Regions from separate parts of the Shewanella marisflavi genome, predicted to be linked through region 2. Evidence: predicted binding sites of a transcription regulator. Region 2 holds the regulator's gene; the other holds the start of a gene.
What was found. Region 2 encodes ArgR, which controls arginine synthesis, uptake and breakdown. Its sites were predicted from a motif close to ANTGAATANNTATTCANT; they were not measured.

Region 1: argA (amino-acid N-acetyltransferase) is a predicted target of ArgR. The motif match lies at 1,594-1,611, and genes of this name have one in related genera.

What each region holds. Positions count from the first base shown of each region.
Region 1 is NZ_CP022272.1:3,892,817-3,897,222, forward strand. It holds gene CFF01_RS17115 (hypothetical protein) at 1-11, opposite strand, end outside; gene argA (amino-acid N-acetyltransferase) at 211-1,530, opposite strand; gene rpmG (50S ribosomal protein L33) at 1,865-2,038, opposite strand; gene rpmB (50S ribosomal protein L28) at 2,045-2,281, opposite strand; gene radC (RadC family protein) at 2,405-3,082, opposite strand; gene coaBC (bifunctional phosphopantothenoylcysteine decarboxylase/phosphopantothenate--cysteine ligase CoaBC) at 3,218-4,406, shown strand, end outside.
Region 2 is NZ_CP022272.1:3,435,971-3,440,376, reverse strand. It holds gene CFF01_RS15185 (Dyp-type peroxidase) at 1-877, shown strand, start outside; gene CFF01_RS15180 (cupin domain-containing protein) at 945-1,403, opposite strand; gene argR (transcriptional regulator ArgR) at 1,543-2,013, opposite strand; gene mdh (malate dehydrogenase) at 2,323-3,258, shown strand; gene ispB (octaprenyl diphosphate synthase) at 3,367-4,338, opposite strand.

The sequences.
Region 1 (4,406 bases), 460 kb from region 2:
TGAGATTCCATGTTTAAGTATCCTACAAAAATAGCAGCTAAGATAAGCCTAGCCACAGGTCAAACGCCAATAATAAGCCTGCGCAAAGTCTTATCTCGAGAAATTAGGATTACTATGGGGCTGGCGACATATTATGTCAAGATAGCGCTTTGATATGATCTCGAAGTAAAAAAACCACGCTAAGCGTGGTTTTTTTGGAATCTGTATTTATTAAAGATCTAGCGCAAGAATCTTCGACTTGCGCTGATAGTTGTAAAGCTGTTTCTTCTTATTTGGCAGGGCATCAACATCGACTATCTGGAAACCATGTTCAAGGAACCAATGTATGCTGCGTGTCGTGAGCGCAAACAAGCGAGAGTAGCCGCGCACCTTGGCCTGACCTATGATGTTTTTCAGCAATACGCTTCCGCGGTCAGCGTCACGATAATCGGGATGCACCACCAAACAAGCAAACTCACCGGCATTATCTTCTTCGAAAGGATAAAGCGCGGCGCAGCCAATCACCAAACTATCACGCTCGATCAGCATAAACTGCTCTATCTCCATCTCCAGTTGCTCGCGCGAGCGTCTGACCAATATACCCGCTTGCTCTAACGGACGGATAAGATCCAGGACACCACCGATATCGGCAATACTTGCCCGGCGCAGCCGCTCAGCACTCTCAGTGACGATCTGAGTACCTATACCATCACGGGAGAATAGCTCTTGCAGTAGGGCACCATCATCGAGGTAACTGACAAAGTGACAACGTGCCACGCCGTTACGGCAGGCATCGATACTGGCCTGTAAAAAGGCACGTGTCCCCACGCACCAATTATCTTCGTCGGTTAGTTCTGACAAAATTCGCTGAGCGTCGGTGGGCATCAGCTCCGCAATCACCTCGCCATTACTGTCTATAATCCCCTCTTTGGCGCTAAAGCCAATCATCTTATCGGCCTTAAGCTTGACCGCAATCTGGGTCGCCACCTCTTCGGCGGTCAGATTAAAACACTCTCCGGTGACCGACGCCGCCACAGGGCCTAAAAGCACTATGCCATGGTTATCCAGCTGACGTCTTAGACCTGCTACATCGATGCGTCTTACCTTGCCACTCAGGCAGTAATCCACACCATTATCGACGCCCAGGGGCTGAGCAATCACGAAGTTGCCACTCACCACGTTAATTTGTGCCCCCTGCATTGGGGTATTACTCAGGCTCATGGAAAGACGGGCGGTAATGTCCAGTTGCAAACCACCTACAACCTGTTTGATCACCTTGAAGGATTCTTCATCGCTGATGCGTACGCCATTATAGTATTCGGGCTTCAAGTTATGCGCCGCCAGCGCCTCATCGATTTGCGGTCTGGCGCCATGCACTAAGACAATTTTGATCCCCAAGCTATGGAGCAAGGCGATATCGTTAATGATTGAGCGGAACTGACTCTGGGCAAGCGCCTCCCCCCCCAGCATGACCACAAACGTTTTCCCCCTATGTGCATTCACATAGGAAGCAGAATGACGAAACCCCTCGACCAACTCAGTAGTGCGCACGCGCGTAACCTCAACAATAAATATGTGACAACATCGCCACCAAACGAATAACAAGCCAATATTATTGCATTTAAATTCACATTAAAAGCATTTGTTTTCATTATGGGCGATATTTTTCATCACAGGAATAACGCTGGGATAAAGCATAGCAGAACAGGCTTAAATCAGGAGCTTAGCAAGCGAAGGTAAGTGTAAGCGATAGAAACTTCGCCCCTAGAGCAAATAGCAAAGCTCTGGGAAAGTTTGGCGGTAAACTATGGGGGTTTTTAATGGATTCTGCACAAAAAAAAGCCCCTACAAGAGGGGCTTTTTCCAAAAAAACGTTAATCAAGAATTACTTGATTTTCGCTTCTTTGTACATAACGTGCTGACGGATAACAGGATCAAATTTCTTGATCTCCATTTTTTCAGGCATGTTACGCTTGTTCTTCTCAGTCGTGTAGAAGTGACCTGTTTTAGCGCTAGAAACTAGCTTGATCTTCTCACGGTTACCTTTAGCTTTAGCCATGGTTTATTACACCTTCTCGCCGCGGGCACGAAGTTCAGCAACAACAACTTCGATACCTTTCTTATCGATAATACGCATACCTTTAGTAGATACACGTAGCTGTACGAAACGCTTTTCGTCTTCTAACCAGAAACGGTGGTTCTGTAGGTTAGGTAAAAAACGACGACGAGTCGCGTTCTTAGCGTGCGAACGGTTGTTACCAACCATCGGCTTCTTGCCAGTAACTTGGCATACTCTTGACATGTCAATCTTCTCCAAAAACAATTTAACGCTCGAGCATTAATGTACCTCGAATATGGCCGTCGCCCGAGGCACACAAAGAGGGCGCATTTTATACAGGATCTAAAATCAAAGATCAAGGGATATTCAATCTATCCATCCCCTCTCTGCAAACGAAACTATCTCACGATCGCCTATAACCATATGGTCTAACAGCGAAACATCTATAGTCGCCAACGCGTATTTCAATCGCTCAGTAATTCGCCGATCAGCATGACTGGGCTCAGCCACCCCAGAAGGATGGTTGTGACACACAATCACAGCTGCGGCCTTTTTCTCAAGCACTAGGCTTACCACTTCACGTGGATAAACCGAGGCTGAATCTATGGTGCCACGGAACAGTTCAACGAATTGAATGACCCTATGCTGACTATCGAGCAATAAGATGGCAAACACTTCGTAGGCACGATCCGCTAATTGTCTCATTAAATAGTCCCGAGTTAAATCAGGATCTGTCAAAATCTTTCCTCTTTGTAGATTTTCTTTTGCAATCCGCTTATTTAATTCAATAGCTGCCTGCAGTTGGGCGTATTTAACCGGGCCTATACCCTGTATCTGGCATATTTCACTCATTGAAGCGGTAAACAGAGGTCTTAGCCCCCCAAAGTGGTTCAGCATGGTTCTGGCGAGCGATACGGCACTTTGGCCTTTAAGGCCGTTTCTGAGCAGCACCGCGAGTAATTCGGCATCAGAGAGTTGCCCGGCACCGCTACGCAACAGTTTTTCACGAGGCCCCTCTCCTTGAGGCCAATCCTTGATCGCCATAAACACTCCTTGTCGTGGCCAACTTGTTACACCTAGGGTTTAGAGTATGGTCTAGTTTTTAAAAACTTGTATCCTCAACCGAGACACGATTGTGGTATGGTTAGCGGGCAAAATTAAACGCGATTAGTGATCAATATGAGCCTAACTAACAAAAAGATATTGCTGGGAATTGGCGGTGGTATTGCCGCCTATAAGTCTGCCGACCTGGTACGTCGCCTGAAAGAGCGCGGCGCCGATGTGCGCGTCGTGATGAGTCAAAGTGCGCAGGAGTTCATTACACCGTTGACGCTGCAGGCGCTCTCTGGCCACCCAATAGCCACCGACTTACTTGACCCGGCAGCCGAGGCAGCGATGGGCCATATCGAACTTGCCCGCTGGGCGGATATGGTACTGATAGCCCCAGCGACCGCCAATCTGATTGCCCGCATCAATGCCGGTATGGCCGACGAGCTGATCACTACCACTTGCTTAGCCACCGAGGCGCCAGTGGTGCTTTGTCCGGCGATGAATCAGCAGATGTATCGCAACACCGCTACCCAAGACAATCTAGATAACCTGAGAAAACGTGGCCTCACCATCTGGGGACCGGCATCAGGCAGTCAGGCCTGTGGTGAAATCGGCCCAGGACGCATGGAAGAGCCGCTGGTTATCGCTGAACGTGTCGAACACTTCTTTGCCCCTAAACTGCTTCAGGGGGTATCGCTACTGCTCACCGCAGGGCCTACCCGAGAAGCTATCGATCCCGTGCGCTACATCTCCAACCACAGCTCAGGCAAGATGGGCTTTGCCCTGGCCAGAGCCGCAGCCGAGATGGGCGCCAAGGTCACCTTAGTGACAGGGCCTGTGAACTTAGAGACACCGATGAATGTCAATCGTCTCAATGTCGGCTCTACTCAGGAGATGCTTGACGCCGTGATGGAGCAAGTACACCACTGCGATATCTTCATCGGCTGCGCGGCTGTCTGCGACTATCGCACCGCGGATATTGCCGACGAGAAAATTAAAAAATCCTCGACCGAGATGTCACTTGCGCTTGTGCGCAATCCTGATATCTTAGCCACGGTCGCGGCCCATGAGGCTCGCCCCTTTACCGTAGGTTTTGCCGCAGAGACACAGGATGTCGAGCATTACGCCAAGGATAAGTTGACGCGAAAGAAGCTGGATATGATCGCCGCTAACGACGTGTCTGATCCGGCGTTAGGCTTTAACAGCGACGCCAACGCCCTTAAGGTATTCTGGCCCAATGGCCAATATGAGCTGCCCGCTACCGACAAATACACCCTAGCCAAGCAATTACTCACCCTAATCGCACAGCAGATGAAGA
Region 2 (4,406 bases):
TTTGATGTTCAACGCTAATGACGGTGTCGAATCTCAACTTCGTCCCTGTGTCGCCAATGTTGCTCAATATATCTATGAATTAGCCGACCAATATGCCGACAGTACCTTTAACGGTTTCGTCGCTATTGGCGCGAACTATTGGGACAGTCTCTATCCGGTGCAGCGCCCCAAGCAGTTAAAGCCTTTTCCCGCTATGCACGCCGATAACCGCGATGCGCCGGCCCATGAATATGATCTCTTTGTGCATTTGCGCTGTGACCGTTATGACATCTTGCACCTGGTGGCGAACGAGGTTTGCCAGATGTTTGAAGACTTAGTTGAGCTGGTGGATGAGGAGCGGGGCTTCCAGTTTATGGACACCCGGGATCTGACTGGATTCGTTGATGGTACCGAAAACCCCAAGGGACGTCACCGTCAGGACGTGGCCTTAGTGGGTGATGAAGATGAGGTGTTTCGCGGTGGTAGTTACGTCCATGTGCAGAAGTTTGCGCATAACCTGAGCAAATGGAATCGACTGCCACAGAAGAAACAGGAAGATATTTTTGGTCGCACTAAGATAGACAATATCGAGTACGCCTCTGAAGATAAGCCGCTCACCAGTCATACCAAACGTGTGAACCTGAAAGATGTCGATGGAAATTCGATGGAGATCTTACGTCAGAGCATGCCATACGGCTCGATGAAAGAGCAGGGGCTGATGTTTATTTCTGTCTGTAACAATTCGGTGCATTTTGAGAAGATGCTGCACAGCATGATCCATGGCGACGGAGAAGGGAATCACGATCACCTAATGCATTTCACTCAGGCGTTGACCGGTTCGGCATTCTTTGCCCCCTCGCTGGATTTCATGGAGCGAGAAGCTGATTTAGAGGGCTAACGCCGCGAAGTCGAGTCAATAAAAAACACACCTTAAGGTGTGTTTTTTTATGCCAGATAGAAGTGGATTAGTGGTCGGGATCCCAATAGTTGGTGGGCCGCTTGGCGTAGATCTCGTCGATAGATCTTACCTGTACTTTATTGTGTTCTGGGTACACTACAACATCATGGGGATCTCTGTTACCCAATACCAAGAAGAGAAAATCGGCATCGGACTCATTCTTTAATGTATGCGATACCCCAGAGTTGGCAGTAAAACAGATATAGTCGCCCTGTTTGAAGTCATGTGGCTCACCATTAATAAACAGGGTTGCTTCGCCTTGTAATGCGTAGAGGTGTTCCTCTTCCTTGGTGTGATAATGGGCGACAGAGGAGATCTTGCCTGGTTCAAGGCGCTCCATGGTGACACCTATCTGTCGACAGCCAGCGGCATCGCCGATATGTTTTTGATGACTGGCGTATTGATTTGAGTGTTGCCAAGATTCCCAGCAGAGGTTGTCGATATTAATTATCTTATTGTTATTCATCTCGGGTCCTTAACCATCAGGTGATAGAGGGGATGGTTCTGGCTCAGTGTATCCTATCTGATATACAATATTCAATTTGGTCGCAAACAAAAAAAAGACACTCAGAGGTGTCTTTTTTTTTAGCCTATTTTAGCTGCGATTAATCTGCGTAGTTAAATAGTGATTTGACAGTGTCTAGGGTCTTGTCCACTTCCTGAATATTCGATGGACAGATAAAGATGGTGTCATCACCGGCAATGGTACCCAAAATACCTTCGGGCTTACCTATTGAGTCCAGCAATCTCGCGATAAGCTGAGCTGCTCCAGGACTGGTTCTGACGACGATCATAGATTGATTATGGTCTACATCCAGGACTAAGTTTTTCAGTGGGCTGCCCGCCGTCGGAACTCCGAGCTCGGCCGGTAAGCAGTAGACCATCTCTTGTTTGGCGTTGCGAGTACGCACTGCGCCAAACTTGCTCAACATACGTGAGACTTTGGATTGGTTAATATTGTTATAGCCCTCGGCTTGCAGGGCATTCACTATCTCACTCTGGGAGCCAAAGCGCTCCTCTTTCAAGATAGCCTTAAAGGTCTTTACAAGTTCGTCTTGATTTTTATTGGCTTGCATATCGAATTATTCTTATATTCAAAAAACTGGCTCATTGTGAATATTTTTGCGCCGTTAGTCAAGTGTTATTCGGATTGTGTGAATAAAAATTCAGATTCTACTTGGTGTGTGGTTTGGGCGGGGGAGTGGAGCTAAGTGCGGCCACTATATCGCAAAAGGGGCGTAAATGGCAGCTTGCAACGATAAAATGAAATTATCTGGCCACACGACTAAGGGATAATTGAATTTTTACCGTGATTCCAGTAATGTTGCGCCATCGGTAAATCTAGATCTATATCACATAATATCCAAGAATTAACGGAGATAACTATGAAAGTTGCTGTACTTGGTGCCGCCGGTGGTATTGGCCAGGCTCTTGCCCTACTACTTAAAACTCAATTGCCTGCCGGTTCAAAACTATCCCTTTATGATATAGCACCAGTTACTCCTGGTGTTGCTGTAGACTTAAGCCATATCCCTACCGCTGTTGAAGTTAAAGGTTTTGCGGGTGAAGATCCAACGCCAGCGTTAGAAGGTGCCGATGTGGTACTTATCTCTGCAGGTGTTGCACGTAAGCCTGGTATGGATCGCTCAGATCTATTTAACATCAATGCGGGTATCGTAAGAAACCTGGTTGAGAAGTGCGCAGCAACTTGTCCTAAGGCGCTGATTGGTATTATCACTAACCCAGTGAACACTACAGTGGCTATTGCTGCTGAGGTGTTAAAAGCGGCGGGTGTTTACGATAAGAACCGTCTGTTCGGTGTGACGACACTTGATGTTATCCGTTCTGAAACTTTCGTTGCCGAAGCGAAAGGTCTGAATGTTGCTGACGTTAAAGTTAACGTTATCGGTGGCCACAGTGGCGTGACTATTCTGCCTCTGCTATCTCAAGTTGAAGGCGTAAGCTTCTCTGATGAAGAAGTGGCAGCACTAACTACTCGTATCCAGAACGCAGGTACCGAAGTGGTTGAAGCTAAAGCCGGTGGCGGCAGCGCGACCCTTTCTATGGGTCAAGCGGCTTGTCGTTTCGGTCTGTCACTGGTTCGTGGCCTACAGGGCGAAGCGAACGTGGTGGAATGTGCCTATGTTGATGGTGGCAGTGAACATGCCGAGTTCTTCGCACAACCAGTACTTCTGGGTAAGAACGGTGTTGAGCAAGTACTTGCTTATGGTGAAGTGAGCGAGTTTGAAGCTAACGCTCGTGACGCTATGCTAGATACACTGAAAGCCGATATCACTCTGGGTGTCGACTTCGTTAAGTAAGACGCAGTGTGAGTAAGGTTTAGTCCTGAATAAAAAATGGAGCCAATTGGCTCCATTTTTTTATGTGTGATGTTATCGACGCACCGCAAGCTTGAAGACTTGCTCTAATTAGTGATTGCGCGCGACAGCGATTTTAGCAAGCGATATCAGAGCCTGCTTGTAGTCGCTATCAGGAATAATGTCTAAGGCGCGTATCGCTTTCTCAGCCTCTTCCTGAGCCCTTTTCTCTGTATAGTTAAGGGCACCACACTCTTGTAGTGCATTTAGTATGGTTTCTATGTGTCCTGTACCGTCGCCTTGTTCGATCGCATCGCGGATCAATTGGCGTTCGACCTCATTTCCATTGGCGATGGCGTAGATCAGTGGCAGAGTAGGTTTACCCTCGGCTAAGTCATCACCTATGTTTTTGCCCAGCTCTTCGGTGTCGGCAGTATAGTCGAGTAGGTCGTCGGTAAGCTGAAAGGCTGTGCCTAAGTATTTACCATAGTCGGCAAGGGCGGTTTGCACCTCTATGCTGCTATCGGCCAGTACGCCAGCGAGACGTGTGGCTGCCTCGAATAGTTTGGCGGTCTTGCAATAGATCACCCGCATATAGCTTTCTTCGGTGGTGTCCGGATCGTTGCAGTTCATTAACTGAAGCACTTCACCTTCGGCCAATACGTTAGTGGCATCGGCGAGCACCTCAAGAACCTGCATGCTCTTAAGCTCGGTCATCATCTGAAATGAGCGGGTATAGAGGAAATCCCCTACTAATACGCTGGCGCTATTGCCAAACAGGGCATTGGCAGTTTCTCGGCCGCGTCTTAACATAGACTCATCAACTACGTCGTCATGCAGTAGAGAGGCGGTATGAATGAACTCTACGATTGCAGCCAATTTAAGATGTGCTTCGCCTTCGTAGTCGATAGCACGGGCAGCTAAGATAGAGAGCAGCGGCCGCATACGCTTGCCCCCGCCGTTGATGATGTAGAATCCGAGTTGGTTAATAAGGGCGACATCCGAATCCAACTGCTTATAAATAAGTCGGTCGACGGCTTTCATATCAGCGTCTGCCAGCTGACGAATGGCATTCAAATCCATATAATGGCTCTACTTTTAGGGTTGCGGAGTAAATCAGACAGCCCAAATTAAGGCGAAAATGTTATAAT